Regions from separate parts of the Paenibacillus sp. NPDC057886 genome, predicted to be linked through region 1. Evidence: predicted binding sites of a transcription regulator. Region 1 holds the regulator's gene; each other region holds the start of a gene.

Region 1 (11,033 bases):
ACGGAGTTTTCACCTACACCAGCCGTAAATACGATCACGTCTACACCGTTCATTGCTGCTGCATAAGAACCGATGTATTTACGCAAACGATATTCGTACATCTCGAATGCAAGCGTGGAGTTAGCATCGCCAGCCTCCATACCTTCCGTGATTTCACGCATGTCGCTGCTGATGCCAGAGATTGCAAGAAGTCCACTATGTTTGTTTAACATGGAGTTTACTTCGCTCACGCTCAGTTCTTCCTTGTTCATAACATAAGGTACAATTGCCGGATCCAGGTCACCACTACGTGTTCCCATCATCAATCCTTCGAGTGGAGTCATGCCCATGGACGTGTCCACGGATACGCCGCCCTGTACAGCCGTTACGCTACCACCATTACCAACGTGGCATGTGATGATCTTCAGATCTTCCAATGGACGATCCAGATATTCAGCTGCTGCCTTGCTTACGTAATCATGGGAAGTACCATGTGCTCCATAACGACGTACTTTATACTTTTTGTAAAGCACACGTGGAATGGCGTACAGATATGCTTTTTCCGGCATCGTTTGATGGAAAGCCGTATCAAAGACCATTACCTGTGGTACCCCTGGCATATTGGATTCAGCCGCACGAATACCCATCATTGCTGCAGGGTTATGCAGTGGAGCCAGATCGAACAGACGGCGAATTTCTGCTTTGGAAGCATCATCAACCAATGCTGATTCTTTAAATGCTTCACCACCGTGAACCACACGATGTCCAACAGCCTGAATTTCATCAACGGAACCAAGCACACCGTTTTCTTTGTCTGTCAGGATGTCAATAACTTTACGAATCGCTGTAGTATGTTCGAGAATTTCGCTAACTTCCGTAACATCCTCACGGCCCGTTGGTTTGTGCGTCAGAATGGAAGAGTCCATGCCGATCCGCTCTACCAGACCTTTTGCCAATACGGATTCATCCGTCATGTTATACAATTGATATTTGAGCGAGGAACTCCCCGCATTAATTACGAGTACTTTCACAGCCGGTCACCATCCTTGTCGTACTTGAAGAATCCTTCGCCTGTTTTGACACCCAGGTGTCCTGCACGCACCATTTTCTTCAGGACTGTAGAAGGACGATATTTCAATTCACCGAATTCACGGAACATTCTTTCGAGTGCAGCTTCTACCGAATCCAATCCGAAACGGTCTGCCATCTCAAGCGGTCCGTGCTGGAAATTGTATCCGATACGCATAGCGTCATCAATATCTTCAGCGGAAGCGACACCTTCCTGCAGTACATGCAGCGCTTCGTTGATCAGAAGACAGATCAGTCTGGACGTAACAAATCCAGGCGATTCATAGATCATAACGCCTTTTTTGTCCGCGACTTCTTCCACAAAACGTCTAGTTTCTGCAAATGTGGTATCAGATGTTTTCAGACCACGAATAATCTCTACAAGATCAACCCGGGAAACCGGGTGAATAAAGTGCATACCAATAACACGCTCTGGGTATTTGGTCGAGCTTGCAAGCTCAGTCAAACTCAGCGTGGATGTATTACTTGCAAGAATTACATTGCTTGGGCAAACTTGGTCAAGTTGGCTAAATACCGCTTTTTTCGCGTCAAGATCTTCAGAAATAGTCTCAATAACCATATCGCAAGTTCCGAGTTCAGCCAAATGAGCAACTTTGGTAATACGGGAGAGAATCAATTTCTTCTCAGCCTTCGTAATGGCCCATTTCTCCAGTTGTTTATCGAGGTTAGCCTCAATCATGTTGTATGCATGATCCAGCTTCTCCGTTGTATGCTCCACCAGAAGCACATCAAGTCCTTTGGCTGCAAGCATCTGGGAAATACCTTGCCCCATCGTGCCGCCGCCGACAACTCCTATCTTTTTGAAAAACATGGTTCTGCTCCATCCTTTCGGTCTCTATTTCTCTATTGTACCCTGTTCGCCGAAAATTACAAATTTCGACCCAACATATAATAATATCTTAGCACGACTGAAATGTAAAAAAAAATAACCGACATAAATAAATTATGCCGGTAGAAGGGCGCTGTCACGAAATTGACAACGAAATTGATCGCCAGACAACACTTCTTCCCTGAGCAACGTGTCGAGGGAATTGTCGAAAATTGTCCGCTGTTCTTCGAGCAATCGTTTGGTCTGTTCCATCAGGTCTTGCAGGATCAATTTGTTCTCCCGCATCAATTCTTCCGTAGTTACCATATCCATGTTAACAATACCCAACGTTGTGAGTCCGGAAGCCATCATCGTCTGTACCACATTTGTTGCTTGTTCAAAGTCATTGCGTGATCCTGTACTGCGTCCACCGTAATACATTTCCTCCGCTGCTGCACCTCCGAGGGCAATCATGATCTGCTCTTCCAGGAAGCGCTTCGTGTACAGAAATTGCTCTTGTTGCGGGTTATGACGTACATATCCCAAGGCCTGTCCACGAGGGCTAAGAGCAACCTGACTTACACTGCCAGGACGAACCAGTTCAGCCATGATGGCATGTCCCAATTCATGAATAGCGACTCTTTTCTTCTCTTCCACGCTCGATTCGCGGTCTGTCTTCTCACCCATCATTACTTTATCAATCGCAAGGGACAGATGACGCTGTTCAATGTTGAGCAGCCCGTCTCTCATCGCGTAAATTGCAGCTTCGTTCATCACGCTTTCCAGCTGTGCCCCAGAGAATCCATAAGATTCTTCTGCTGTCTTCTCAAGGCTGACCCCTTCCATAAGAGGCTTATTGATTGCATGCAGCTCCAGTATGTGCTTTCTGCCTTTCTTATCCGGCAAGTCTACCTGAATATGACGGTCAAAACGTCCTGGACGTGTCAATGCGCTGTCGAGCATTTCTTTTCGGTTCGTAGCAGCGATCACGAGTATGCGCGGTGTGTCGGAAGAGTATATGCCATCCATTTCCGTCAACAGCTGATTCAGCGTCTGATCATATTCACGCTGTTGTCCACCTTCCCGTTTTCCACCGATCACATCAATTTCATCGATAAATATAATGGCATTTTCCTTATTTTCTTTAGCGGCACGTGTTCTTGCATCACGGAACAAATCCCGTATTCTGCCTGCACCTACACCAACATACATCTCAACAAACTCACTGCCTGAAGCAGCTACAAAAACAGAATCCGTATAATGAGCAGCAGCTTTGGCCATCAAGGTTTTACCTGTTCCTGGAGGGCCAGTGAGCAGAATACCTTTCAAAGGACGGATACCAAATTTCTGAATTTCCTCATGCCGAATGAGAAAATCAAGCGCTTCCCTCAGTTCCTGCTTGGCACTTTCCTGACCACCGATTTCTTCAAAAGTCAGCTTGGAAGGTCCTTTTTTCTTGCGTTTTCGTTCCTGACCTGCTCCAACCGTAATTCCACCACGCATTTGCATCATGAGCAGCAGAGCTCCCACAAGCATTGCAGCGATCAGAACGGGAATCATGTTTACACCGATAAAAGCAAGAAAGATAATCAATACGGGTACAAATCCAATGGCAATTTCTTTCGTCCATTTAGGCATTAGGCCACACTCCTATCTGACCGGGCACACGCGGCAAAATAATAAACTTGCTGGCATCTCCATCTCTGAGACTGACATAAACATTATTGTCATCCATGGCTGTATTTACCTTGATCCCATTTGTAGCCATTTTAGATAAGGTCGGTGTAATCTCGGTGTATTGCTTGTTCTCCATCGCCTGAGCTACGGTAAACATGGCACTTCCCCACCAGCTCTCTAGCGCTTCGTTGGAATGATCCACGACATCCAGTTTCAACGAACGAGTGCCAATCAAGGTCTGTCCTTCTTTGTGAATATATTGTACCAACCTGCCCAGATCAACATCCGGTTGCAAATCGAGTTTCAACTGTACATCATTGCGGTTAATAGTTAATTGAACATCATTGACTCCATCGTACTGGGTAACCATCTTTTCAATTGGGCTTTGCACAGCCACATGACGATACACAAACCAACCTCCAAACAACACAACGGCTGAAATGACGGCAGTCAGAGCAATAGGCAATACTTTTATCTTCAAGTGAGTTACCCCTCCTAAATTTTGTCCCATCCTATAACTTGTAGGCAAGAATATGAATATGGTACGTAATGTCCTGTGATGTGCCTAACAGGATTTATTTGTGCATGATGTATCCTTGAATACATATTTGAGTATATCACATCGTATATACAATATCTAAGGCGAAAATATGAATAAATTATTAATTTTAACTATTCAAATCCAAAACGATCAAGAAAATACGTCAAAGAACCGGTCCAGTCGGGTTTCCGTCTGCCGGTTCTTTAATGTATTCTTTTCAAACAATAATACGTCTGCTCATGCTAGCTATTCGGAATCGTATAGACCAGGTCAACCTGTTCCCCGTTACTGAAGCGGTAAAACCGATAATAGTTGTGAGTATCATCGTTATAATACACTTGCCATACATAGATTCCATTCACAACGCCTGGCATGATTCGCTTGATCTCCCCACCTGGAACTTCAGAGCTGAACCGATTTCGAATCTGCGCTTCATTCATGCCGTTCTTCAACAGTTCACCGTGCACCGCATTGGTTCCCGTCACAGGTTTGTTATTCTCATCAAACTTAATCCATACCATGACATCCTGGTTATCCTTATCTTTGCCGATCAGGGTCCAGTATATGTTGTCTCCGCCGTCTTTCTGCCCCCAGACATACTTACGCAGCTCTTCGTGGGACGTAATCCCCAGCTGTTCCTGGGCTGCCTGTATGGCCAACGCCTCTTCCTTGCGTTGATCCTGGGTAACATAGACATAATAACGCTGAAGTCCAAACAGAATCAGAACCAGGAGCAGCAGCGAAATCCATATCCACTTCTTTTTTTTCTTCAAAAGCCGAACTTCCTTTCCCTATGACGTTGCTGTCCTTGTAATTAACGGGCAAGCAGACTGTCAAATGCCAGTTGAGACTCACGCAGAATACGCTCTTCATCCATTGTAAGACATTCGCCATGTTTAACCACTTGTTTTCCATCCACCCACACATGCTCCACATCTTTGGCCGATGCCGAGTAGACCGTATGGGAAATCAGATCCGTATGCGGATAGAAATGGGCTTGCTCGATGTTCAACGCGATGAAGTCAGCCTTCATGCCTGCTTGCAATGCGCCTGCATTGTTCAGGAATATGGATTTGGCACCATACGAAGTTCCAAGCAGAAGCGCTTCCCCTGCCGGCACTGCGGTAGGGTCACCAGACACACCTTTGTGAATCAACGCAGCCAGTCTCATTTCTTCAAACATATCCAGGTTATTGTTACTTGCTGGTCCGTCTGTTCCCAGGGACACGGTCACGCCTGCTTTCAGCAGATCAGGTACACGTGCAACACCCGAAGCCAATTTCAGGTTACTGCCTGGATTGTGGGAAACTGCTACATCATGCCGTGCGAGAATTTCAATCTCCTCATCATTCAGATGTACCGCATGCGCAACCAGAGATGGACGGGAGAAAAATCCTAGCTTCTCCAGATGTGCGACCGGACGCAGTCCGTAATCAGCCACATTCTGCTCCACTTCGCGAAGCGTCTCAGACATATGTGTATGCAAAGGCAGATTCAGGTCATGAGCAACCTGTACCAGCTTCTCTATGTAATCCGGAGGGCAAGTGTAAGGCGCGTGTGGGGAGATTACGGTTGTAATTCTTCCGTCTGCTTGTCCATTCCATTGACGGGCAAATGCTGCGGATTCTTCCAGCTTGCGCAGTTGTTCTTCTTCTGAACAAAGTCCGATTACCCCACGTGCCAGAGCAGCCCGAACGCCGGATTGTTCCACCACTTTCGCTACCTGATCCATATGATCATACATATCCAGGAAAGCTGTTGTTCCGCCCTTCAACATTTCAAGCACGGATAGGGATGTGCCCCAATATACGTCCTCAGACGTCATTTTGGCTTCCATTGGCCACATTTTCTCCTGCAACCATACTTGTAACGCCAGATCGTCTCCGTGGCCTCTCAGAAGCGACATGGCCGCGTGACCATGCGTATTGATCAGACCCGGCAAGAAGAACAGTCCTTTTCCGTCCACCTTTGTCAGACTTTCGTCTCCTTCCGGCAAAGTCTCACCAATATGCACAATCTTGTCATTCTCGACAACCATAAAACCTTGAACCACGTTCCACTCCGTACCCTCACTCACGGCAAATTTGCCGTTGTGAATTACCCATCTATTTGTCGTCATCTTCCTCGTCGTCCTTTCCATTCTCCAAGTAATAAGCCAGGCTAAGCAGATCCGTCGTAAAATCGGCATGATGAATGCGAATATGCGGCGGGGTCTTCAGGATCGTTGGCGCAAAATTCAGGATTGCTTCAATTCCTGACTCAATCAGCTGATCTGCAACATTTTGGGCTTCCGTATCCGGAACCGTGATAATACCTATACGAATGTTATCCTTTTTGACCGAATCCGTTAATTCATTCATCGGCTGCACCGTCAGACTGTTGATTTGGCTCCCAATCTTCGGACCGTAGGCATCAAATACAGCGACGATCTTCATGTTGTCTTTGAGGTAGGCATTGTAATTGGACAAGGCATGTCCCAAATTACCTGCTCCGACAAGAGCCACATTAATCTGCTGGTCTATTTTCAAAATATGACGGATTTTCTCGATGAGATATGAAACGTCATACCCGATCCCTTTACGACCAAAGTCACCAAAGTAAGCCAAGTCTTTACGAATCTGGGCCGGATTCAAATCCAGCCTCAGTCCAAGTTCTTGTGAAGAAACCGTATTGACTTCGCGCTGATGCAATTCATTCAAATAACGCAAGTAAACAGGCAATCTACGCACCACGGCTTCCGAAATTTTATCTGATTTCATATATTGCTCCCCCTTACCAAGGCCACGATAGATAGATGAAAAGATGAGCATCCTGTCTAAAACGATGCAAAATGATTAGTAAATCAAACAGGATGCTCCTTGTTATATATTGGATAATTGCTTAAATTACTTATTTAATGGCTTTACTAGCATATCCATGAAACGAATGGAGGATATTACTCAATTTTACCGCCAATCAGTAGCGTCTTGCAATAATGCAAGCTACAGAGGGTATCTGTTATTGTTGTTCTTCGGTCGGTCTCTCGAGCCATTCCGAAATGCGTGGAACCATCTGCTCTGTGAGCATGTGCTCCATCTTGGGACCAGGTAATGAATATAAAAAGTACTTGCCATAATACGCTTCAATAACGCGTGTATCGTATACAATCACAATGCCTCTGTCTTTGCCTGTACGAACCAGTCTGCCAAATCCCTGTTTGAAACGTATGACGGCTTGTGGCACTGACAGCTTCATAAACGGGTTTTTCTTCTGCTGCTGCAAAAGCTCGCTCTTCGCTTCGACTAATGGATGATTCGGTGGCTGAAACGGCAGTCTGACAATCGCAAGACAGGTCAGAGCCTCTCCAGGAATGTCCACCCCTTCCCAGAAGCTGCTTGTGCCAAGAAGCACCGTCGCTTTTGCATCCTGGAAGCGCCGTGTAAGCTTGGAACGGCTGCCGCTGTCCACCCCTTGCCCCAGCAAAGAGATATCATTGCCTGACAAGGCCTCCTTGAGCGGGTCATAGACCTGGCGCAGCATGCGGTAGGAAGTGAACAACACCATCATGCGTCCACGAGTCGCGATAGCCGTTTCCGCGAGCGAGTGCACGAGCATATCCACAAAGTGGGCATCGCCTACACTGCCCTTCACGCTTGGGAAATCACGCGGAATGACGAGCAGAGCCTGTTCGCGATAATTGAACGGTGACGGTAGCATAGACGTTAACAGACGGTTATTCTCGGCAGCTTCCTGCAAGCCCAGCTGTTCGATCATGAATTGAAATGACTTGTCAACGGAGAGCGTAGCCGATGTAAGCACAACGCTTTTCTTTTTATCAAAGAACATATCCTTCAATTGTGCACTGACATCGACAGGAACAGCATAGAGTTGCAGTGATTTACTGCGGAACTGGCCGCTAGCCTCCATCCAGTACACGGTATTGGCATCATCCATCCGCATGAAGAAACGCAGATTATCCTTGATCGTTGCCAAATCCTTGAGCAGACCTGAAATATCCGTAATCAGACTATCGGACTGATAATCATCCTGATCTTCTTTCACTTCAAGCAGCAGCTTGTCGCCTTTACGAATCAAATCGCCTAGGGTTACATAGATTTGGTTCTCAACATCCTGCAATTCCTGCCATTTGGCTGGTTTTTGCGAAGGCTTCAGTCGAAGAGAGAATTGTCCTGTCTCGCCTGGAGAAGCATCGCTGCGTTCAGGCAGCAGGCCAAACAAGGTATCGCTTAGTCGATCCCATATCTCCTTGACTTCGACCGCAAGCGGGAACATCTGATCAATCATGGAGCCCCACTGTACCGAATTTTCATGACCCGACAATTGAGAACGAAGCATAGGCAGTTGGCCATTACGGCTATCTTTAAACAGTCGGGTCAGTGTATGAACCAACGTGAAATATTTCATATGAAGACCAAGATGTTTACCTGCTACATCCTCCAGATGATGTGCTTCATCGATGACGAGACTTTCGTAGGCCGGCAGCAATTGATGTGCTGCTTTGACATCCGTAAACAATTTCGAATGATTCGTAATGACGATATCGGACAGCCCGGCTTCATGTTTGGCCCGATGATAGAAACATTTGCGGAACCAAGGACAGGAGCGTCCAAGACAGGATTCAGACTCGCTCTGTACCGTCTCCCAGAAGTCTCCTCCACGCCCGCTTAGATTAAGCTCCTCGTCGTCTCCAGTCTCCGTCTGAGTAAGCCAGACAATCATCTGAGCCGCTGTAAAATAATCCTCTTTGGGTGTAGCAAATTCACGTTTATTGATTTTATGCTCAAACTTACGCAGACACAGATAGTGCCCACGTCCTTTGAACACCGCTGCCTTGAACGGAAACGGAACCACTTGGGTCAGCATAGGAATATCCCGCTCTCTCAATTGCTCCTGCAGGTTGATGGTATGTGTGCTGACCATGACTTTCTGTTCCTGTTTCACACTTTCATAGATGGCAGGCAGCAAATAACCAAGTGATTTGCCTGTACCTGTTCCAGCTTCAATCAATAGATGTTTCTCTTCATCCAAAGCTTGTCGTACACTGCTGAACATCTGAGTTTGCGCCTCACGCTCCTCATAATGGTCCAGTGTCTCCTTCAGGTTATCTCTAACCTGATCCATAAACTGCTCAAAACTTACACCTTCCAGCGGATTACCCTCACGCTCATCACGAGGTGAGCCTATATCGGTCCAGTCACTCACGTTCAGGGCGAGCTGGCGGTAATACGTATGACCATCCAGATCCTGAATTGGCTCTGCTTCCTTCTCAGTACGCATTCCGTCGAAGAACCAACCCAAGTCACTGTCTTCCGGGGCAAACAGGTCACTGAGGCGCTGAATCGTGATCAGAGGCAATGCACGCAGCTCATCTAGACACTTCAGCAAGACAAAAGCTGTCGCAAGTGCATCACTGTCAGCCTGATGAGGGCGGTCATGCTGAAATCCGAATTCTGAAGACACATAACCGAGTTGATAAGAGCCCAGTGACGGAAACGTGATCTTCAGGAAATCAATCGTATCCAGAATCCGTCCGGTAAACGGCAGGTAACCGCAGCGATCGAGTGCATTTTGAAGAAAATGAAAATCAAAAGCAACGTTGTGCCCAACAAGAACAACATCGTCAAGCAGCGGAACCATCTCCATCATCATCTCTTCCAATGAGGGAGCATCCGCCACATCTTCATCAGTAATACCGGTTAACCCCGTAATAAACGGAGGAATCGGTACACCTGGGTTCACATAAGAACTATATATTTGAGTTATGCTGTAGTCATGATCTATGATGGCAAGTCCGGCCTGTATAATCTCACCGTCGGACTGCGTGCCGGTTGTTTCGAAATCCAATACGGCAAATTTCATTGCAATGTACGGTCCCTTCCATTCCAGTCTATGTTACAGCATAGCAAAAAAAAGGGCATTTGAAAATTAACTGACAAAAAAAGCGGTGTCCCCGCCGCTATGCCAGAGGAGGGAACACCGTCTTTATGCCGCCGAATAGCCCTTAATTTAAGGTAGTCAGCTGATTTGCATATTGCAATTTTCCGCTGTTTAATCGACAGGCTTCCATGTTATACAGCGGTTCGGTCAACGTCGGGTCATACTGAAGCGCCTGCGCAAATAGTGAACATGCACCATCAGGGTTCGCAAGCTTGGCCTCGATACAGCCCAGGACATTACATACCAGTCCTTTCAATCTCGGCGAACCGTTCAGATGCATAATCCGCTGCAAGTGTATTCCGGCTTCCTCAGTTTGTTCCAGGTTAAGATGAGCAAGAGCCAGGTAAAAACGAGTCAATGCACTTTCAGGATAGTCGGTCACAACCCTAGAAAATTGCATAATCGCCTGCGGGTACATTTGCAGTTTGAAATATCCCTGACCGCGACTGAAACACTCCAGGTGCAGTTCTGGCAATGCAGTAACAGCTTCCTGTTCAGGTTCGAGTGAAGCGGGTTTATCCAGTTCCCTTTCCCTCACCTGGCTCATTTTTTCTTCAAACATCAGCCACTCATCAATCATCCCGTCACTCATCCGCTTCAGCAAATTCCACTTTTGCAGTAATTCCTGTTTGCTTAGGCCTTCAGCAGAAGGGTAGCGCTTGATAATTTCATCTAACATGTCGTTCATTTCTGCGAAAACATGCTGGAACATCGATGCATCCCCACCCTTGAAAAAATGGATTAGTGCAGTGACCTGTACTCATTTTTTGTAGAATGGGTCGTTTTCATTCCCCTTACCAGTCGATTACATAATCGTCGCATGAACTTCGTGCTTCATCGTTTGCACAGGTTTATTCTGTCCATCCACAAATACAACGGTAGGCTTGTGATTATTTGCCTCTTCTTGAGACATCATCGCATATGAAATGATAATGACGGTATCTCCAGGCTGTACCAGACGAGCTGCTGCTCCATTCAAGCAGATCACTCCACTTCCACGTG
Region 2 (11,033 bases), on a different contig from region 1:
GTGCTCCCGGATAACAAAGGGAGGTCGGGTGGAATTGGATAAACTCCATGTCCCGGACAACTGCTCCGGCACGATAGGCCATCGCCACCCCATCTGCTGTAGCCACTTCCGGATTAGTCGTATATCGATACAACTGTCCAGCCCCGCCAGAGCATAGTACGGTTGCCTCTGCCTTCACAAATACTTGCGAACCGTCAGCCTTCTGAACCAGCGCACCTACACATTCTCCCTGCTCTGTAATCAGATCAATGACAAAATGCTCATCCCACACTTCAATCCCCGGATGTTCATTCGCCTGTGCAGCCAGCGCACGCACAATCTCATATCCCGTTGCATCCCCATTGGCATGCAAAATACGGCGGTGGCTGTGCGCACCTTCCTGCGTCAACGCCAACTCGCCGTTCTCCAGATCAAACAAAGTACCCAGTCGAATCAGTTCTTTCACTCCGTCCGGGCCCTCGTTCACCAATGCTTCTACTGCTTCGGAGCGGCATAATCCCGCTCCTGCAACAAGTGTATCCTGCAAATGGTAGGCAGGTGAATCATCCTCAGCAATAACCGCAGCGATTCCTCCCTGCGCATACCGGGTGTTACTTTCCAGTAACGACTTCTTCGTGATCATCAACACACTGCGTTGTTCACTCGCCTTGATCGCAGTAAACAAACCAGCAATGCCCGAACCAATAACCAGCACATCCGTCTCCACCATCGGCAGCGCGGACAGATCAAAATCCACTAAATATTGCGGTATCATGTTATTTCACCTGTCTTGGAGCAAGAGTAGCGCATGCTACTTCACCAGTAACATGCGCTCTAGTGATTCTCTGGCTTTGTCGGCAACGGCTGGCGGCACGTAAATTTGCGGTTTCATCGTTTCCAGACATTTAACCAGCTTTTTCAAGTTGTTGACCTTCATATTCGGACATACGAGGAACTTAGTAGCAAAGTGGAATTGTTTATCCGGGCTATCGAGACGCAGTTGATATCCTGTACCGTCCTCGGTACCTACGATAAATTCCTTGGCGGAAGAATTTTTACAATATTCTAGAATAGCGGTTGTGCTACCTACGAAATCACCCATCTCTACAACCTCAGGACGACATTCCGGGTGAACAACGAACTCGGCATTTGGATGCTTCGCTCTCATCTCAACCACGTCTTTGACCGTCAGCATATCATGGGTATTGCAGTAACCTTCCCAGATAATCATTTTCTTGTCTGTATGTTGTTGCACATAATGTCCCAGATTTTTATCCGGCACCCAGATGATTTCATCGGAATCAACAGATTGAATGACTCTGACAGCATTGGCCGATGTACAACAGATGTCGGTCTCTGCCTTGATCTCAGCTGAAGAATTGATGTACGTTACAACTTTGGCATTCGGATGCTGTGCTTTCAATTTACGTAAGCCTTCAACGTTCACCATGTCTGCCATTGGGCAGCCTGCACGCTCGTCGGGGATGATAACCGTTTTGTTAGGGGCAAGAATTTTAGCACTTTCACCCATAAAATGAACCCCGCAGAAAACGATAACATCCGCATCCGTTTGTGCTGCCTTCTGAGCCAGCAGAAACGAATCTCCCCGGAAATCAGCGACCTCCTGCACCTCGTCACGTTGATAATAATGGGCAAGAATAATGGCATTACGTTCCTTCTTCAACTCCATCAGCCGCTCACGCAGCTCCCGGTTCATCTCAGCCTTGCGCTCTAAAGCCAGAGCTTCCACCTGTGATCCTCTCCTTATCGGGACAGCCTCATACGCTGTTTCATATGGCAAATCCAAGTCGTTATTTTCGCTTGAGAAACGAATCACAAGCGGTTTAACACCTAATGTACACAACGTTCACGACTCTGTCAATAAATGAAAACGCCCCAGAACAAGGGCATAACCGCCCATTTCCTACGTAGTTCGCCCTAAAGCTCCCGGTTATCATTATCTATACAATTTGAAGGAATACATAAAAAAGAGAGCCCGAGGGCCCTCTTTATCATCTGCAACTATAGACAGATGCTGTTATAAATTAAGACGTTGGCTTCGTTCCACCATCATCCGGGTCATTGCTGTTTCCTTTGTCCAGATTCGGAGCTTCGTTAGGAATATCTCCGGCTGGTGGCTCAGGCGTTTCATCTTTGCCTTGGATACGGACGCGTACATCACCGATGTTGTCGATGATCGCTTCTCCGCCTTCGCTAGGCGTACCTTCTCCATCGTTGCTATTTTCATCTTTTGGAGTCAGGGAACCTGTCTCGATCAATTGCTTGATCTGATCCATTTCCAATGTCTCCACTTCCAGCAACGTTTGAGCGATCAGATGCACTTCTTTGGAATGTTTAACGAGTAAGTCTTTACACTTCTCATAGCATTCGTTAATGAAGCGTTGCATTTCCTGATCAATCTCGTATGCAATGGAATCTGAGTAATTCTGTTCGTGACCGATATCACGACCCAGGAATACCTGTCCCTGCGAACTACCGAACTGCATAGGTCCCAGCTTCTCACTCATACCGTACTCCATAACCATGCTACGGACGATACCCGTCGCTTGTTGGAAGTCACTGTATGCACCCGTACCGATTTCACCGATAAACAGTTCTTCGGAAACACGGCCGCCAAGGAGTCCAGTAATTTTGTCCAGCAATTCTTGCTTGGTTACAAGCATACGATCTTCTTTTGGCAACATGATTACATATCCACCCGCACGTCCGCGCGGAATAATGGTAACTTTATGTACCATATCGGCATGTTCCAGGAAGTAACCTACAATGGTATGACCTGCTTCGTGATAAGCAACAATACGTTTCTCGCGGTCACTGATAACACGGCTTTTCTTCTCCGTACCAACGATGACACGGTCAATCGCCTCGTCAACTTCTTTCATGGAAATATCTCTACGATTACGACGTGCCGCAAGCAATGCCGCTTCATTCAGGAGATTTTCCAAATCTGCACCAGAGAATCCGGTAGTACGCTTCGCAATAATGTCCAGCTTCACATCTTTGGTGAGTGGTTTGTTGCGTGAGTGTACTTTCAGAACCGCTTCACGACCTCTCACGTCAGGGCGATCAACCGTGATTTGACGGTCAAAACGTCCTGGACGCAGCAAGGCAGGGTCCAGAATATCAGCACGGTTCGTTGCAGCAACGATGATAATACCTTCATTGGCTCCGAATCCGTCCATTTCAACGAGCAACTGGTTGAGAGTTTGTTCACGTTCGTCGTGACCACCACCAAGACCAGCACCACGCTGACGTCCTACAGCATCGATCTCATCGATAAAGATGATACATGGGGCGTTTTTCTTCGCATTTTCAAACAAATCACGTACACGAGATGCACCGACACCGACGAACATTTCAACGAAGTCAGAACCGGAAATACTGAAGAATGGCACACCCGCTTCGCCGGCAACAGCACGAGCAAGCAAGGTTTTACCTGTACCCGGAGGACCTACAAGCAATACTCCTTTAGGAATCCGTGCACCTACTGCTGCGAATTTACGAGGGTCCTTGAGGAAGTCCACGACTTCAACAAGTTCCTGCTTCTCTTCGTCAGCACCCGCAACATCTTCAAACGTAACCCGCTTCTTCTCTTCGTTATAGAGACGAGCACGGCTTTTACCAAAGTTCATTACTTTACCGCCGCCGCCTTGAGCCTGATTAAACAGGAAGAAGAACAGCAGGAACATAATGATCAAAGGAATAAAGGAAGTCAGCAACGTCAACCAGATGCTGTCACCTTTCATAGGTTCCTGATGATATTGGAATTTGTTCGTTTCGCTTGCAGTTACAAGCTCACTAATTGCCTCATCCGTAGGAGGAATATACGTTGAGAAATTTTCTGATTTGGCTCCATCAGGCGTCTCCCTGTATTGACCGGTCACGAGGTACGTCTGACCGTTGAATTGAACCGTCAATTCAGAGACGTTATTGGCCTTGATCGCCGCGCGCAACTGATCATATCTAGGATTATCGGTGGCTTCGCCGCCATTGCTGACGAACTGGACTATCCCCACCACAACTAAAAAAAGAATCAAATAAAAACCAGAATTCCGGATGAACCGATTCATCCCCTACCTCCTCTCGAGACACTTTAATTATTTTAACATAGCCCGACATGGCTTCTCAACAGAAGCCACCAACAGATATGGGCTTGGAACTAGCTTAAGCATTAGTTGCTGTAAACTTCCGGTTTCAGAATCCCGATGTAAGGGAGGTTCCGGTACTTCTCGGCATAATCCAGGCCATAGCCAACGATGAATGCGTCCGGAATGTCAAAGCCGGTGTAATGAGCTTCAAGTTCGACTTTGCGACCTGAAGGCTTGTCAAATAGCGTAACCACACGGACGGATTCAGCACCGCGGTTCTGCAAGAGTTCGATCAGATAACTGAGCGTGAGTCCACTATCAATAATGTCCTCTACAATCAGAACCTCGCGTCCCTCAACGGATTCATCCAGATCCTTAATGATTTTAACCACGCCAGATGATTTGGTGGAAGCGCCATAACTCGATACTGCCATGAAATCCATCTCAACAGGTACCGTAATGTTCTTAACCAAATCAGCCATAAATATAAACGCACCCTTGAGCACACAAATGACCAAAGGATTGCGATTTGCATATTCGGCACTTATTGTTGCGCCTAATTCCTTGATTTTACTCTGAATTTCTTCTTCACTGATCAATACTTCCTGAATGTCGTTCTGCAACTGTGCGAACCCCCTAAGTTATACATATGAAAGCCTTACCTGAACCATAACCACTACCCCTGAATCGCTGAATCGCCTACAGTCATGTACAGGATTGCGGAAGTATCCTCCCTTACAGGAGCTACACTAGACCGGCGAACACCCGGTAACCAGATGATATTGCCTGCTCCATCACATACCACGGGAACCCGTGAACGGACAGAAGGGGGAATTTTCTCATCGATGAAAATATTTTTCACCTTTTTGCTTCCGTTTAATCCCATCACTTTCATGGTATCTCCAGGTAACCTTGAACGCACAACCAGCGGCATAAGCAGTTGATCCGCATCAAATGCGGCATGATCCGCCGATTCCGGTACATGATAGTCCTCGGGACTCATCGGAACGAGCCGAACATGCCGGTCGATTTCCGTGAGAGAAAGCTCATAAGTTCCGCTCCATTGAGCAAGACGATATTCGTAAGATTGATCCTGTACGTCAGTCCGTATGCCGAAAGAGATCAGATCATACTCCCGGGTGCAGGCGAGTGTCTGTCCTATATCCAGGCTCCAGGTCGTCGCGTCAGGCTGAATAACCTTGCGGCGAATGGTCTCAATACGGGTAAAGTCGACAAAATCACTGTCCAAAGGCAGATAATTCAATATTAGTTTAATCAACCTTCGTTGTAAAGCGACATGTAACTTCAAAAAGGAAGGCACCTCAAAGGTTTGCCTTCCGCCGTTCGCCTGCACTAGACACCTGTATGCGTCATATGCACCTTGTTCCATGAAATCGTCTTCATCACCTACAATTTCGGCAAGTCGATTCAAAGACGGCGTCAACTGTCCATTATACTGCCCCAAAAAAGGGAGCACATCCAAGCGAATGGCATTACGCCGATATTTACGCAGGGAATTGCTTTCATCATTAAAATACAGAAAACCCTGGGTATTACAAGCTTCTACAAGGTCTGTCTTGTTTATACGAAGGCATGGACGGATAAGTTCCACATTTTTTTCTCGCCGTTTAAACTTCATTCCCGCGAGTCCGGAAAGCCCACTACCACGCAGCAAATGGAGCATAACCGTCTCTGCCTGATCGTCGGCATGATGGGCCAGTGCAATGCTCGCCGCATCGTATTTGGCAGCCACTTCATGCAAAAACTCATATCGTTTGTTGCGCGCGGCCTCCTGAGGACCTTGACCGGTAAGCTTCATATAAGAAGGTACATCGGCCTTCACCCATTCAAATGCTATACCAAGACTGTGCGCAAGTTCCTTCATCATCTCGGCTTCATGATCGGATTCAATCCGAAATCCATGATGTACATGGGCGCAAATCAATTCCAGCGGGACATGCCTGGTACTGATCTCATGCATGATATGCAAAAAAGCTACCGAGTCCGGTCCGCCCGATACTGCGACGACAATCCGATCCCCGGGAACCCATAACTGATGCTCTTCCGCTGCATCCAGCACGTTATTCACCAGCTTGTTCCAGCGTAAAGCCTCCATACCTGTTCCTCATTCCTTACGTTATGTATATGCACTCTCACAGGTCAGAATCGCAGTGCATAGATGAGTACCCCAATAAGTAATATAACGGATACGGCAAATGCATTTTTGAGCCAACGCGGTGTTGTACTTTTGGAACGGCGACGAAGAGGAGAAGGGCGTGCCATCATCTCTTTCCAGACCTTAGCCGCGTGTCCGGCATCCTGAAATTGACCTCGTAATGCCTGAATAGTCCAGTTTCGAAAAGGACGGAGACGTTCGCTGCGCTCCACGAGAGCTGTAAGCTGATTCACACTTCGCAGTTGAGGTAATCCTTCTGCAGCCAGCGTTTTGAGTGCATCAGCTTCAAGTACATGAATCAGTAATAACGCAAAAGCAAACACATCATAGGTACCATCTGCTGTTCGGCTGCCCGCATTCCAGAATCCTCGATCATACCATTCAGTAAACTGCTTGACGCTCCGGCCGATAGAAGTCACTCCGCCATAGTCGATAAGTTCTACCTGCCCATAATCCGATACCAGTACATTTTGAGGTTTGAGATCGCCAAACACCCATCCAGCCTGATGCAATTGAGCCAGCTTCTGCAATAGTCTGAGTCCAACCAGAAGTGTCCAGTCTGTTCCCTGACGCCGAATGAAGTGGTGCAGAGACTCCCCCCGAACGTAACGCATCACATAAAAAGGAATATCAAGACCACGAATGGCGTAATCATCCACATCTTTCAGATAAGAAGGAATGCCACTCTGCCGAAGGGCCTCATGATTACGCTGTAATTGAAAAGATTTGAGCACATTAATTTCCGATTGCAGATCTACAGGGTCAAATCCCATTTTAAGCGCATAATGTTTGCCATTCTCACCCCGCTGGACAAGAAAAACGATGCCGTTGGCTCCTTTGCCCAGCAGCTTCCGAATCGTATAACGGCTGCGATTCCATTTCCCTGTGATGACTGTTCCTGGCGGGAAAGAGGCGTCAGACAACGTTGTCACCGAGCATCCCTTCTCTTTCAATGCGATAGTTCCCTTCTATTTCCTGCTGTTCCTCCAGTGTACCATAACGGTAAAAATCAATCACCCTTTGAATCGCAGGACCTGTCGGCGTCGCTCCCTTCATTTGCAAACGTCCAAATAGCGAACGAACACGGCTCGGGTCAACTGTCCAGTCGATGTCCATGACAGCTTCTTCTCCGCTATGTCGTCCAGGAAAATGAAAGACGGAAAGATGGCTCTGACCAATACGCGCCTGCAGGCTAAGCATTAAATCCCGAATCCCTTCCTCCACAGCAGCAAGCTTTGGCTTCATACTGGCACTTACGTCAATGAGAAGCACGACCTGAAGCGGCGTTGTCTCGGCCATATCATCCATCACTTCAACGACCTGCGCGCGTTTTGACGGTTCAAGGTCTGTTACCGTTTTGGGCTCATGCTCTCCCAGAATTTGTGTTAACTCTCTATTAACCGCCTGTTGAATGGTCTGAACCACCGTTTTTCTTGTCATCATCTGCATCGTATGGGCAAGCTGCCTTGTGCCTACGATCTGACTGATTCCACCTCCGGCTTTGGCAATATCCTCGATCTCCCGGCTGCCCAACTCACCAATGGTTCCATAATCAATAACACCGACCACGTTGACCGTAATTCCCTCTTCCCGGGCTTCCGCCGCAGCCAGCACTGGGCTTGTGCCTACATTGGAACAACCGTCGGTGATCAACAAGATTTGTTTCATCCGATATCCCTCCGTTTTGGGTTACTCTCCAACTCTATGACTAGCATTGCCAGAATGAAGAGACTTCAAACAGAGGAATATGCAATTAACTAACGGTGCGCGGACGTTCCATCCGGCTTATTCCGGGTACTCTCAATGTGGCCCACTCTGGGCGATAATGTTCTATTTTACCTACAATTACAGTCATATCATCATAGATCTCATGTTGCTGATAACGAATAACACTTTCAAGCAGGCAGTCTGCTACTTCCTGAGGATCATCACTATCAATTTCCTGAATGAGGCGCTTCATCCATAGTTCTTTATTGACGGCATACCCCGGTGCATCGTAGATGCCATCTGTCATCATAATCAAAACATCCCCTGGCTGAAGCTGTACGGTTACCAGATCCACCTCAATATCTTTGATAATACCAATCGGCAGATTGCTTGCCGAAACCTGAATAACTTCCTGCCCTCGTTTAATAAAACTTGGAGTCGATCCGATTTTCATAAACGTGGTCTCTGCCGTATATTCATCGATCAGAGCCATATCGACCGTTGCATACATTTCTTCAGGAGAACGCAGCATCAGAACGGAATTCACCGATTTGATCGCCAGCTTCTCATCCATGCCCGATTGCAACAACTGCTCCAGTATATTTAGAGCAGCACTGCTCTCCATACGTGCTCGTTCCCCATTGCCCATGCCATCGCTAAGCGCAACCGCAAATGTGCCATTTCCCAGTTCAACCGTACTGAAACTGTCCCCGGACATCACATCTCCCCCTTTGGCGGCAGCAGCAACACCCGTTGTTATCTCAAAAGTTTTGGCAGAGCCAAAGGTGACTGTCGCCAGCCCCTGGCGAGGATCAAGCGTTGTCTCATTCAAGACGGCAATATGCTCGTCCAGTACATCCGAGATCAGCGGAGCGATCATTTTCCGGCACTCGTCAAATCCACGTGTATAAGCATGAACAATCTCAATTTCCACATTCCCCGCTTCCAGATTAATGATTTCAATAGAATGTATGGACAGACCTAACGATTCAAGCGCATCCCGAATCTGCTCCTCCTGTTGTACCATCTCCTCACTTTCCCGTTGAATTTCTTTCGCCAGGTCCTCCATCACCTGGGATACCCCTGATAATTGCTCTGCAACCAGCTGTCGACTATCTATAATCTGACGTTTCCATTGCATGTTATGTTGATGCAGACCATACTGGGCGCGCATCACTTCAAGTACCTCCTCCGGTTTCGCACATACCCTGTTCCATTCCACCGGAATCTGCTTGCCTGACAGCTCCGGGTTGGCTTCAATGGAACTCATCACGTCCGTCATATATTTATAGGTTTGAATAAACTTCGCATCCCAGCATTGGGCCTTCTTAAAGCAACCCGAACATGTCCCTTCAGCTACGGCATTCATGAAATGCTCCATCCCGCCTTCGTTTTTCACCGGCTCCCCCGCACCGGACATCTGATCGAAGCTGCGTGACAGCTGACGGAATACCTGCGAGAAGCGAGTGACCCGTTCTGCGGTGACATCCCTGATCCGCTTCGCATATTCATGCTGCGATTTCGTGTGATCCTGCGTACCAGGAACATATTTAGAAATGGCTGTCAGCATGCTTTTTGGCGTCAACATAAACAGAACGATGGCTGCACACGTTTCCCATAAGGAATTCATGACATCCCCCGGACCACCCAGATATATGGATAGAATGGAGGAACCCAGTAACATACCTAACGCGACCGCTGCACGTTTTCCCTCTCGGAGCATACCCGCCAGCATGCCTGCAAAAGCAAGCAGACTCATCTGATACACCGCCGACATGTCGGCCAAACTCAGAATGAGACCAGTAATGACCCCAACCGAGGCTCCGAGGGGGGCTCCGCCCACCAGCGCGAAGATCAGAATGAGATACCGGGAGAGCATATGCTCTACGGACAGGGACTGGATGGTCCAGCCCACCGCCCCCGTCATTACGGAGGCCAACAAGATGATCAGACAGAGGATCTCCTCGTTCTTTAGGTTGAATTTTTTTTTGCGATACGTGAAGATCGGTATGGCCTGTATGAAAACCAGGGTAAGCACAAAGCTGAGTACGGAATCCATCGTGAGCATTAGCATAGCGTACCAGCTGAAAGACGGCCCAATGACAACGGCGAATAACTTGACCATAAAAGTAGTCGTAAACACCATCGTTGGCGCATAAGATAATTCAGCGCGGTCATAAGACTCCAGTCCTCTGAACAACAGATAGAAGATCGCGATCTCCGAAGCAACAATCAGCGGTACCGGAAACGGGGCGAAGAGACTTCCTGCCAGCAACGCGGCTCCTACCGGAATAATGTAATCCCTGCGCATAAAAGCGATGACCGCAAAGTAAGCAATCGCAAAGGGCGATAATTCATTCAGAATCATGGCCTTGCCCAGCAAAAATCCCATAAAGGTGAGAAGCAGCACCCATTTACGTGCAGCAACGATTTGGACGGCCTTGCGGGAGCTCATCCACTGCTTGAGACGTACCGACAGCTCCTCCCGAGCTTCTGTACCTCCTTTACCAGCTTTCATTCCCGGAAATTGAATGACATTCCACTTTTCCATCATCCTCAAGGCACCCCATTCGATTAATTTAATTTTCGTGTTTCGTTCTCGATGGTTCTGATTATAGATAGAATAGAAGACATAGTTTGTCACAATTGGTGGGCAGGGTCCAAAAACTTTACGACAAAAGAAACAGCCACGGCGCGGTGGTGCGGAACCCCCGGCCTTATTGTGGTTTCATCCATTTGCCACATACCTTGCCGACAAGGCACTTGTCTGATTTTGAACCGGACGCGCTTCGTCATCGCCACGATTTGAGCAGGATACCTGTGGAATGCCACGGAAACCTGTCGGTAAAAAATGGTAGACGACAAATGTTCTTATGTACTTTTTTTCCTGTGCAGAAAAACTGGGGATATGGAGCTTCACTTTACAAAAATGGCTATGGATCCAGTTAATTGTCTATATCTGAACGGTTAAACTCCAAAATTAAAAACAAACGCAAAAAAACCGCCAGCCCCAAGGCTAACGGTTTTTCTTATATTTTAAATCAGGTTGAACCAGATTACAC
Region 3 (11,033 bases), on a different contig from region 1:
TCCCCGCTGGTGCGCATGCTGACAGGTAAAAGGAAAAACCTTTTTCTAGGATCGGTCATTGTCATCCTGATTCTTGGTATTGCTGGAGGCACGTATGCTTTGATGGGGGATAAGGCGGAGACGCCAGCGGCATCACCTCCACTGACACAGGAGCCCGTTGTTCCTGCTGAACCTGAGGTACAGCTCGCTGAGCAGATTGCCTACCTCGTTCCGGCATCCGAAGCGGACGATGGGAAACAGACGCCTGCCCGGTTGGTGATCCGTTACAGAAACGAAACGGACAGCAACGCTTTGCAAACGGACACGCTCCAATGGAAGTTAAAAGATGGTACTACACAGCAGCTCCATGCTGAGGGTGAATGGGAGAGTTTCAACCGAAATGAGGAGCCGGATGGGGAAGATGCGGCTGGAAACAGCTCAGAGGGCACGCCAGAAGGAAGCTCTGCAGGTTCTTCTACCGATACTGGGGACGATACTCAGCAGAGCGGAGAAGTCAAGCAAGGGGCAGATTCAGCCACAACCGAGGGCACTCCTTCAGATCCAGCAGCAGGGAGCACATCGACGGATGGGACTGGTACAGCCTCTGACACTACGGATAAAGGTTCTGCACAGGGAGCAGCAGGCGGCACGCCTTCAGATTCGTCTCAGTCTACGGGAGCAGATTCATCTTCAGTGGAAAATCTGACTATTGCCGAAGCAGACCGTTTATATCCCTATGGGCACCAAGTGGAGCTTCCAGCCGATATCGATCTGGAGAACATCCTGAGTGTTCAGAGTGGAACGACCGAGATCAACCTAGTCCCGGAACCGAAGCTCTGAGCAGCATTACTTGAATGTGTTATTAATGTGAATACAGCCACCTCGAGGAATTTCGTAGGGGCTGTATTTTTGTTTTCGTTCAAGCGATGGAGAATGACATATACAAAATGAATCAATATAGGTCTATTTTTCACAATTCGGACACATTATTGAGATATTGGGCAAGGATGAACATACGCAAAGCGATGAAATGCACGTACACGATGAGAAAAGCTCTCACATAAAGAGCGGACAATCTGACCGATTTCTAGTAAAACACTTCAAAAATAGCTCCCAACCATCAAGGAATTTGGTATTTGGTGTTGACAAATGATAATGATTATCAGTATCTTTAGTGTATAAGATCTTGTTGCGCCGGAAATACGCTGAACTACAATTTCGTTTTCGTTGTCATAGCCGGAATACATAACCGGGATAAATGAGAGAGGGATGATCGCATGTTTCGTCTGGAGACGTCCAAGCTGGATATCGCTTATGAGGAAAGACTGATTGTTGAAGATCTGAATATTCAAATTCCCCAAGGAAAAATTACAGCACTTGTTGGAGCCAATGGTTCAGGGAAGTCCACCATCCTGAAAACGATGGCACGGATCATGAATCCAAAAGCAGGTAGTGTATTGCTCGACGGGAAGTCCATCCATAAGCAGTCCACACGTGAAGTAGCCAAGCAGCTTGCGATTTTGCCACAAAATCCAACAGCGCCCGAAGGACTTACGGTAACCGAACTGGTATCCTACGGACGGTTCCCTTATCAAAAAGGTTTTGGATCGATGCGTGCTGAAGACAAACGCATGATTGAATGGGCTATCGAAGTGACAGGCATGACGGAGTTCCATGATCGTCCAATCGATCAACTGTCCGGTGGACAGCGTCAACGTGCCTGGATTGCCATGGCTCTTGCACAAGAGACAGACATTCTGTTCCTGGACGAGCCAACAACGTTCCTGGATATGGCTCACCAGCTTGAAGTACTGCAATTGCTGGAGCAACTGAATGCCACAGCAAACCGTACGATCGTTATGGTTGTGCATGACTTGAACCATGCTTCCCGTTATGCGCATCACATGATTGGTATTAAAAAAGGTAAAGCCATCGCTACAGGTTCACCTGTAGAGGTTATGAACTCCGATGTGCTTCGTGAAGTATTTAACATTGAAGCTGATATCGTGATTGATCCACGTTCCGGTGTACCGCTTTGCTTACCTTACGCCCTTGCGGGTGAACGCCAGCAATCAGCACCTCCAGAACAAATGGTCATGAACAGTGCAATGGTTCATGCTGGAGGACGGACAGAGCAACGTGTTCGTCACGCGACAGGAAGTTAATGAAACGGGCCATATGTGGTCCTAAACTATAGTATGAAGCCGCTGTGCATTATGCACGCGGCTCATTCGCATTCTAGGAGGTCTACAGGAATGGGAGAAATCAACTACACCTGGTTACAGCAATATGGACGAATAACAACCGGGACGATTGACGAACCGGTCTTTAGCATGCATTTGAGGGAATTAAGACATCCAGAGCAGGCCAAGCTTATGTTGGAAGCTTATAACGAGCATCTTCGGGCCGATTCTCTTCGCTCAGCTGCTGTTTATTTCATGCATTCAGTTCGTGGCCTGATGATTGGGGTTCATTACATGACGGCGTTATGTGACACCTATCTGGATCTGTCCCTGGAGAACATAGATATGCATTTGGAGGTAAAGGATGGCCGTCCGGGGATTAGTTTTCAACTGAACAATGCAACCGAGCAATCACATCCGAATCTGGTGGCCGGACCTGATGCCGTTCCATCCTCCTGGCGGAATGATGTATTGACCGAATATTACAGTGACCAGCTTCGTCCAATGATTGAAGGGGTGGCTGTTGCTGGAGGAGCGAATCCAGGTCAGATGTGGGCCCAGCTCGCATCCATGCTGAGATGGTTCAAAACGACAGCGTTACAGATGAAGATCACGGAGACGGAACGTGAAGCGGTTATACAAGGGTATGAGCATGTGATTGCTATGCCTCCAGAGATTCTTGGGTTGAAAAAGAACCTGTTAACCTTCAAGCCGGTGGAGATTGATAATCCGCATCAACCTGGAGAAACCATGCTGATGAAGCCAGTCTGCTGCTTGCACCATCAGGTGTATGGCGGTCAGAATTTTTGCTACAGTTGTCCCAAACTGACGAAGGCAGAGCGGCAAGAGCGGTATGATGCTATTTTGGCTGCGAAGTCAGGCTAAAAAGGGATATGTCCATGTCGATGGACGAAGTGTACTTCTACGTATGCACTTTGGCAGTTTTTATTCGCAGATTTGGTAATTGATCGCCTCAGGTTTATAATATGGAGACAGGCTGTGTACCGCATGGTCATTCAGTACAGTACATACAGCAGCCCAACCTACATCATACTCATGGGAGGAATCAGTCATGTCCGTATATTCGTATCAGGCGGTAACGACCGCAAATCAGGAAGTTCCACTCGATCTGTATCAAGGCAAAGTGTTGGTGATCGCCAATACTGCCAGCAAGTGTGGACTGACTCCACAATACGGTGAATTGCAGAAGCTCTATGATCGCTATCGTGATCAAGGCTTGGTTGTACTGGGATTCCCTTGTAACCAGTTTGGCGGCCAGGAGCCGGGTACCAGTGAGGAAGCAGAATCCTTCTGCCAAATCAACTATGGCGTTAATTTCCCGGTGTTTGCCAAGGTCGACGTAAATGGTGAGGATGCGCACCCATTGTTCAAGTATTTGCGTGAGCAGCAACCTGGTGTTGGCGAAGAAAACAGCATCCAATGGAATTTCACCAAATTCCTCGTGAATCGTGAAGGTGAAGTTGTAGGGCGTGTTGAACCAAAAGAATCCCCTGAAGCCATGACTGCAGAGATTGAAAAGCTGCTTGGTGTATAAAATGAACGAAGAAGCCTGCCTCAGATTTGGAGGGCAGGCTTTTTTTAATATTTAGAGGTTGTAAAAAAACCGCAATATTGCTTGCTGTATAGGTTTTTTGCAGGATGTTAGTGCGCTTTTGGGAGAGCATAAATCAGCCACTTGCAGGGAAAACTGTAGTCAATGAAGGTAAGCCAATAACTCGACTGATCGTAAAGAATAACGTAATCGACAAAATTTATTTTGATTAACCTCTTGCAATGTGAAAAATATCACATTATAATAAGCGTATAAAGTGAAATAAATCACATAAGAACTTTTCGTTAAGAAGTGAAATATTTCACAACTACAATGACGTTATATTCAATTTCTTATTTATATATTTCGAGGAGGAACTTTTTATGAAAATCGCAGTTATCGGATGTACACATGCAGGAACCGCAGCCATCGTTAACACCGCCAAATTGTACCCGGATGCTACCATTACAGTGTATGAGCGCAATGACAATATCTCCTTCCTATCATGTGGGATTGCGCTTTATGTGGGTGGCGTGGTGAAAGATCCAGATGGACTGTTCTATTCTTCGCCAAACCAACTGGCCGAGCTTGGTGTCGTGACCAAAATGCTTCATGAAGTGACGTCAGTAGATGCTGCGGGTCACAAACTTCAGGCTAAAAACTTGAAAACTGGGGAAGAATTCGAAGATACCTTTGACAAGCTGATCGTGACAACGGGTTCATGGCCTGTCGTACCGAAGCTGGAAGGCATTGAGCTGGACAACATTTTACTTTGCAAAAACTACAACCATTCCAACACCATCATTGAGAAAGCCAAGCATGCCAAACGCATTACCGTGGTTGGAGCAGGATACATCGGCATCGAGCTGGTGGAGGCTTTCCAAATGAATGGCAAGGAAGTTACGCTAATCGATAGTGTGGACCGGATTCTGAACAAATATCTCGATCCCGAGTTCACGGATGCCATTGAAGAAACGTTGACTGGACACGGCATCAAGCTGGCGCTGGGCCAAACCGTTCAGAAATTTACTGGAGAGAATGGCAAAGTAAACAAGGTCATTACTTCCAAGGGAGAGTTCGAAACAGACCTCGTTATTCTGTGTATTGGTTTCCGTCCCAACACCGAACTGCTCAAAGGCCAAGTGGATATGCTGCCGAACGGCGCAATTATCGTGGATAAATATATGCAAACCAGCCAAAAAGACGTCTTCGCTGCTGGAGACAGCTGTGCAATTCATTACAACCCAACCGGCAAGGCAGCATACATTCCACTGGCAACCAACGCCGTGCGGATGGGTACACTTGTAGCGCGGAACCTGGTTCGTCCTACGACACCGTACATGGGTACACAAGGCACATCAGGTATCAAAATTTATGAGCAAAATATTGCAGGTACAGGTCTGACGGAAACATCTGCTGCGGATGAAGGTCTGGTTGTTGAAGCAGTAACGCTTGAAGATGCTTATCGTCCGGAGTTCATGCCAACGGCAGAGAAGCTGCTGCTCAAAGTAATCTATGAGCAGGCTACGCGCCGCATTGTTGGCGCGCAGGTGATGTCACAGGCTGATCTGACACAGTCGATCAATACGATTTCCCTCTGCATCCAGAACAACATGACGGTAGATGAGCTGGCCTTCATCGACTTCTTCTTCCAGCCACATTACAACAAACCATGGAACTTCCTGAACTCGGCTGGTCTTCAGGCGCTGCCTCCAGTAGAAGTGAAAACACCAGCAATGGTATAACCAAAATATCTAAGAACTGCCGCAGTCATCCTGTGGTAGTTCTTTTTTTCTGCACATCAAGCAAGACAAAACAGAAGCATTAAAATGTAGTTTTCAGACTTTGTGATAAAAGTAACAAACCTCTTGAAACCTTCGCTATACAATGAACATATCAACAAAACAAGTTGAATTATGATGTTCATGAACTGTGAAGGAGAGGATCGTTATGGCAGCAAAAACACCTCTTGAGGTTGCACAATATACGGCGCATACGGGGATGAAGAAAGCTCAAAATCCGGTATCCTCCGTATTGATACTCAGTTTCCTGGCAGGCGCTTTTATTGCGCTCGGATTTCTGTTGGATATTCGGGTCATTGCCTCTGCTCCGGCCGAGTGGGGCAGCTTGGTTAATTTGATTGGTGCAGCAGTGTTCCCGGTAGGTTTAATATTGGTGCTGATTGGCGGCGGGGAACTGCTGACAGGTAATATGATGGCCGTCCCACTTGCGACGATTGCACGTAAACTGTCCGCAGGCAACATGTTGAAGAATCTCACCTTAGTAACGATAGGTAACTTCCTTGGGGCGCTCTTTGTGGCCTATGCGTTTGGGCATGTGCTCGGTCTAACGGCAGAGGGGGCTTATTTGACCAAAGTGGTGGATATGGCTGGACACAAGCTGGACGACAGCTTCCTTCAGGCTTTTATATCCGGGATCGGGTGTAACTGGCTGGTAGCTCTTGCGGTTTGGCTGTCTTATGTATCGGATACGATGAGCGGAAAAGTACTGGGCATTTGGTTCCCAACGATGGCCTTTGTGGCTATTGGATTCCAGCACGTTGTCGCCAACATGTTCCTGATTCCTGCGGCGATTTTCGAAGGGCATTATTCGTGGGGGCAATACGTCATGAATTTCATTCCGGTATGGCTTGGCAACCTGACAGGAGGTGCGCTGTTTGTGGCAGCTGCTTACTGGATGGTGTACCTGCGCAAGCATGAGCCGGAAGTGAAGCCTGAGGTGGCAATGGCGGCGGTCCAGCCTGTGGAGACGGAAGCCAGACCGATGTGGAGCAAGCAGGCGTAGCGGTATTTTGCCCAGTACCCGAGTTAGAGTTATAACCGTGGTATGAGTGCAAAGGCGTGTAAAGATGAGTGCTAAGTAAACAGGGAAGGCGATTCTAATCTCGTTCAAGTCATGGCTGTTTGCTGTGATGCGCGGGAAAGGAACCGCCTTTTTTAATGCAAAAATATCCACGCAAAATAAATTCGCCATGACAAGGTTCGGGGGAACGAAACCTGTTCATGGCGAATTTCGGGAGTGGTCCATGATATGGCATGAGGAGGAAGTGGGGAAACACTAGCCTAATGCCTTATTTTTAATTTACCCCTGAATTTCGAGATTGAATCAAGGTGAAAAAAGATTTTTTGAAAAAAATTTGAAGCGGTTGTGGCGGTGAAAAAAGACTGTTCTCTTTACGTGATTACCATGAAGAAGATATGATATAAAGATAGCTTTTGAAGGGGGAGGAACTTGTATATGATCGACCAGGAGAATGGCGTATTCCCGGCAGTTTGCCCGCTCGATTGTCCGGATACTTGCGGCCTGCTGCTTCATAAGGAGAACGGTAAAATCGTGAAGGTAGCGGGCAATCCGGACCATCCAATTACAAAAGGCGCCATCTGTAACAAGGTCCGAAATATGACGGAGCGGGTGTATCACCCCGAGCGGCTGCAATATCCGATGCGACGTATCGGTGCCAAGGGCGAAGGCAAGTTCGAACGAATCAGTTGGGACGAAGCCATCCACGAGATTACGGCGAAATTCAGTTCGCTGTCGGATACCTACGGACCGGAAAGTATTCTGCCATACAGCTTCTATGGAAACATGGGCATTCTTGGTGTGGATGGCATGGATCGTCGATTTTTCAATGCGCTAGGTGCGAGCATGCTGGAACAGACCATCTGTAATGCAGCGGGAAATACCGGGTGGAAATATACGATGGGTGCGAACCGGGGAACATTGCCCGAGGATACGGAGCATGCAGATGTCATTCTGGTGTGGGGAGGCAACATCGTCAGCACCAATATGCATCAGGTTGTTCTGGCCGAGAAAGCCCGCAAAAAGGGAGCCCAAATCGTCGTCATCGATGTCCATCGCAATCGGACCGCCCAATGGGGCGACTGGTTCATTCCACTCTACCCGGGTACAGATAGTGCATTGGCACTCGGATTAATGCATGTACTGTTCGAGCAGGGACTGACGGACGAGGCTTTTATGCAAAAATATACCGTCGGCCATGAGGCACTGCGTGATCATGTCCGCAGCTATACCCCTGAGCGCGTTGCACGTATTACAGGTGTGCCGGAAGCGGACATCGTGAAGCTGGCTGAGCTGTATGGCAACGCACAGGCAGCCCATATTCATATCGGCAATGGCCTCCAGCATCACGACAACGGTGGCATGAATGTGCGCAGCGTAGCCTGTCTGCCTGCCATTACAGGCCAGTGGCTGAAGCGCGGCGGTGGTGCCATTCGTACCAACAGCTACGCGAGCACCAATAGCGATGCGCTGGAGCGTCCGGAGCTAAGGCAGAATCCGGAGCCGCGCGTGGTGAACATGAACCGGATTGGCGAAGCGCTGCTGGAAGCGGAGCAGCCGATTCGGGCGTTGATGGTCTATTGCAGCAATCCATTGGTAGTGGCACCGGATACCGAGCGGGTAGAGCGAGGTTTTGCACGGGAGGATCTGTTCACGGTTGTCCATGACCTGTTCCTGACAGATACGGCGAAATACGCGGATATTGTGCTGCCTGCGACGTCTTCATTTGAAACGACAGATCTGTATACGTCCTACTGGCATCAGTATGTTCATTTGCAAGAGCCGGTCATTGCGCCTTTGGGTGAGAGCAAGGGCAATGTTGAATTGTTCTCTTTGCTTGGACAGGCGATGGGGTATGACCCGGAGATTTTCGGTGAGACACCGGAACAGATGATCGAGGAAGCACTTCAGGGTACGGGCAATCCCTACATGAACGGAGTAACCTTGGAGGGGCTGAAGCAGCATCATTTCGTCAAGCTGGATATGTCTTCCCATGTGTCCTATTTGGATCAGCTGCCTACGCCTTCGGGGAAAATTGAACTGTATTCGGAAACGATGGCACAGAAGGGATTGCCGCCGTTGCCTACGTACAGTGCTCTTGTTGAGGGGTACGACGGGGAAAACCCGGCTGGACCTGCGGATGTCTATCCGCTGATGTTTCTGTCGCCGCCTAACCATAATTTCCTGAATTCCACCTTTGCCAATTCGGCCAAACATCAACGTTTGGAGAAGATGCCCTTATTGCAAATGCACCCGGAGGACGCCGCCCGCAGACAGGTGGAAGACGGAGATGCGGTGGTTGTATGGAACGACCGTGGCCGGATCGAACTAACCGCCAAGGTAAGTGAATCCATGCTGCCAGGAACGGTGATTAGCCAAGGGTTATGGTGGGATGGCAATGGCAAAAAACAGCGGGCGAATTCGCTCACGTCCAATCGTCTGTCTGACATGGGCAACGGGGCTACATTCTTCTCGGCCACTGTCGAAGTGAAGCGTCAATGAATGTGCTTGCAGATCGGATCTTTTCAGGTAAGATGAACAGTGGATAGATCGTAAGCAGAAGGCAAAGAGCAAGATCCAGAACTCAAAATTCTAAATTCAAAATTCAAGTGGCCTTCGCTCTGGCTAATCATGCCGTCAGGGCAAGGGTCTGTTTTTTTTGGCAATATGCTTTTTGAAGGTACTAAGGAGAGTAAAACAAGATGATGAGATGGCTGGATACGTATCCAAAAGAAGTGAAAATATTTTTGCTGGCAAGTTTGGTCAATGCGACAGGCAGTGCCTTGATGTGGCCGCTGACCACGATGTATGTGTTTGACGAGCTTGGACGCACGATGGCGAACGCGGGGTTTGTTATTCTGATCCAGTCGCTGGGCGGCATCTTCGGGCAATTGCTCGGCGGGGCATTGTACCACCGGGTGGGGGTCAAGAAGCTGATCATCGGATCGCTGGCGTTAAACGCGGTAGGGCTGTTTGCTCTGCCGTGGATCAGTGCGTATTGGGTTGTGTTTATATGTGCTATGGGCTGGATTGGCCTGTTCAGTTCATTGTCGCTGCCAGCGATTCAGGCCTTTATTGGCTTCCGGTTTGCGGAGCGACGCGGGGAATTGTTCAATGTGATCTATGTCGCCAACAATATCGGTGTGGCGATTGGTACGGCCCTCAGTGGTTTCCTGGCTGACTTTTCCTATCACCTCAGCTTTGTACTGAACGGGGTAACCTCTGCCGGGTTTGCCATCTTCTTCTGGTATTATCTGTCGCGAGCAGAACCGGATCAGGGCGAAGTGCATCTGACCAAACGCAAAACGGTTAAAGGTGGACCGGGCGTCTGGGCGCTGCTGGGCAACACCAGATTATATCTGTTCATGAGCCTGGGCGTGCTGTTCCTGCTGTTCGGTAATTCCATCTGGAATACAGGTGTGTCTCCGTATATCATTTCCGAGGGTATGGAGAAAAGAATGTACGGTCTGCTCTGGACTCTTAACGGGGTGCTGATCTTTGTGGGACAACCCTTCACCAACTGGGTCAAGCGCACGATGGCCCGTACATCGACTGCTCAGATGACTGCAAGTGCGGTGTTCTACGGCATGGCCTACATCGTCATGATCACCATGTATAGCTATCCGGGGATGGTGCTTGCGATGGTACTGGCTACCTTTGGGGAAATGCTGATCTCGCCTGCTACGCCGGCATTCATCTCAGAGCATGCGGGAAGGTCGGCACCCTTCTACATCGGGATATCCGGTGGGATTGGATCGGTCGGGCGCGTCATCGGTCCCTATGCGATGGGTGTCATGTATGATAAGCAAGGGTTAATTTCTGTAGCCTGGTTGGCGACAGCGATGGCGGGTGTGGCGCTGCTCGGTTTTGTGTTGCATGCGGTACTGAACCGCCACCGCGAGGTCAAGGAGTATGGATTGGACGCCTAATGTTGTTTTCTTGCCGCAATAATGAATTGAGAAGGCACCTTCCGGTTGAGCGGAGAAGCTCAATACGGGAAGTGCCTTTTATTTTAGGGGAGCATTTGAATTCGGACAAACCCGACTAAAGGAGGGGGGATACCTCTACTTTGGTACAGGTGTCATCCTAGTTCTGGGTAATAAAGGATACTGGGCTGAGGTAGGTTGTTGTTATTAGACGTGAAAATATAAAATATAGAAGGGAAAATAAACCATATTAAAAGGAGAACAAATGAAAAAAATTAAACAGCCTCTAACCAAGCGAGTATTTCTTGCTACTGTAATGCTGACGACATTAACGGCAGCGGTTCCTGGTTTGGGAGTCTATGCGGAAAAGGATTCAACTCCAGTCCCCGAAAAACTACAAATAACATCTGATAACAAGGTTAATTCATCACAGAATTCAAACTATGCAATGACAACGCAGTCTGTAGAGGCGTTCGCAGATGAATATTTTTCTCAACCTGACGTACAAAAGCAGCTTAATGGAGCGGTGTTCGTTGTTGTTAAGGATGGCAAAGTGATATTGAGCAAAGGCTA

Evidence for each region. Region 1 encodes Rex, which represses fermentation and respiration genes when NADH is low (regulators of the CRP and FNR family bind a similar motif). Its sites were predicted from a motif close to TTGTGAAATATTTCACAA; they were not measured.
Region 2: the regulator Rex is predicted to act here: its motif matches at 1,801-1,818, upstream of nadA (quinolinate synthase NadA).
Region 3: the regulator Rex is predicted to act here: its motif matches at 5,560-5,577, upstream of ACFVQB_RS08195 (formate/nitrite transporter family protein).

Annotation. Positions count from the first base shown of each region.
Region 1 covers NZ_JBHVMZ010000004.1:402,472-413,504, forward strand. The annotation lists gene ACFVQB_RS16020 (acetate/propionate family kinase) at 1-1,010, opposite strand, end outside; gene ACFVQB_RS16025 (3-hydroxyacyl-CoA dehydrogenase family protein) at 1,007-1,879, opposite strand; gene ACFVQB_RS16030 (AAA family ATPase) at 2,012-3,514, opposite strand; gene ACFVQB_RS16035 (hypothetical protein) at 3,507-4,034, opposite strand; gene ACFVQB_RS16040 (cell wall elongation regulator TseB-like domain-containing protein) at 4,337-4,867, opposite strand; gene ACFVQB_RS16045 (amidohydrolase) at 4,909-6,213, opposite strand; gene ACFVQB_RS16050 (redox-sensing transcriptional repressor Rex) at 6,200-6,853, opposite strand; gene dinG (ATP-dependent DNA helicase DinG) at 7,092-9,953, opposite strand; gene ACFVQB_RS16060 (tetratricopeptide repeat protein) at 10,096-10,743, opposite strand; gene panD (aspartate 1-decarboxylase) at 10,837-11,033, opposite strand, start outside.
Region 2 covers NZ_JBHVMZ010000016.1:40,129-51,161, reverse strand. The annotation lists gene nadB (L-aspartate oxidase) at 1-754, opposite strand, end outside; gene nadA (quinolinate synthase NadA) at 791-1,729, opposite strand; gene ftsH (ATP-dependent zinc metalloprotease FtsH) at 2,025-4,070, opposite strand; gene hpt (hypoxanthine phosphoribosyltransferase) at 4,172-4,711, opposite strand; gene tilS (tRNA lysidine(34) synthetase TilS) at 4,765-6,204, opposite strand; gene ACFVQB_RS32895 (serine/threonine protein kinase) at 6,249-7,196, opposite strand; gene ACFVQB_RS32890 (vWA domain-containing protein) at 7,180-7,932, opposite strand; gene spoIIE (stage II sporulation protein E) at 8,018-10,525, opposite strand; gene ACFVQB_RS32880 (S1 domain-containing RNA-binding protein) at 11,028-11,033, opposite strand, start outside.
Region 3 covers NZ_JBHVMZ010000002.1:228,130-239,162, reverse strand. The annotation lists gene ACFVQB_RS08220 (GAP1-N2 domain-containing protein) at 1-819, shown strand, start outside; gene ACFVQB_RS08215 (ABC transporter ATP-binding protein) at 1,257-2,144, shown strand; gene ACFVQB_RS08210 (ferric iron reductase) at 2,235-3,047, shown strand; gene ACFVQB_RS08205 (glutathione peroxidase) at 3,235-3,717, shown strand; gene ACFVQB_RS08200 (FAD-dependent oxidoreductase) at 4,098-5,459, shown strand; gene ACFVQB_RS08195 (formate/nitrite transporter family protein) at 5,665-6,519, shown strand; gene ACFVQB_RS08190 (molybdopterin-containing oxidoreductase family protein) at 6,973-9,036, shown strand; gene ACFVQB_RS08185 (MFS transporter) at 9,240-10,463, shown strand; gene ACFVQB_RS08180 (serine hydrolase domain-containing protein) at 10,726-11,033, shown strand, end outside.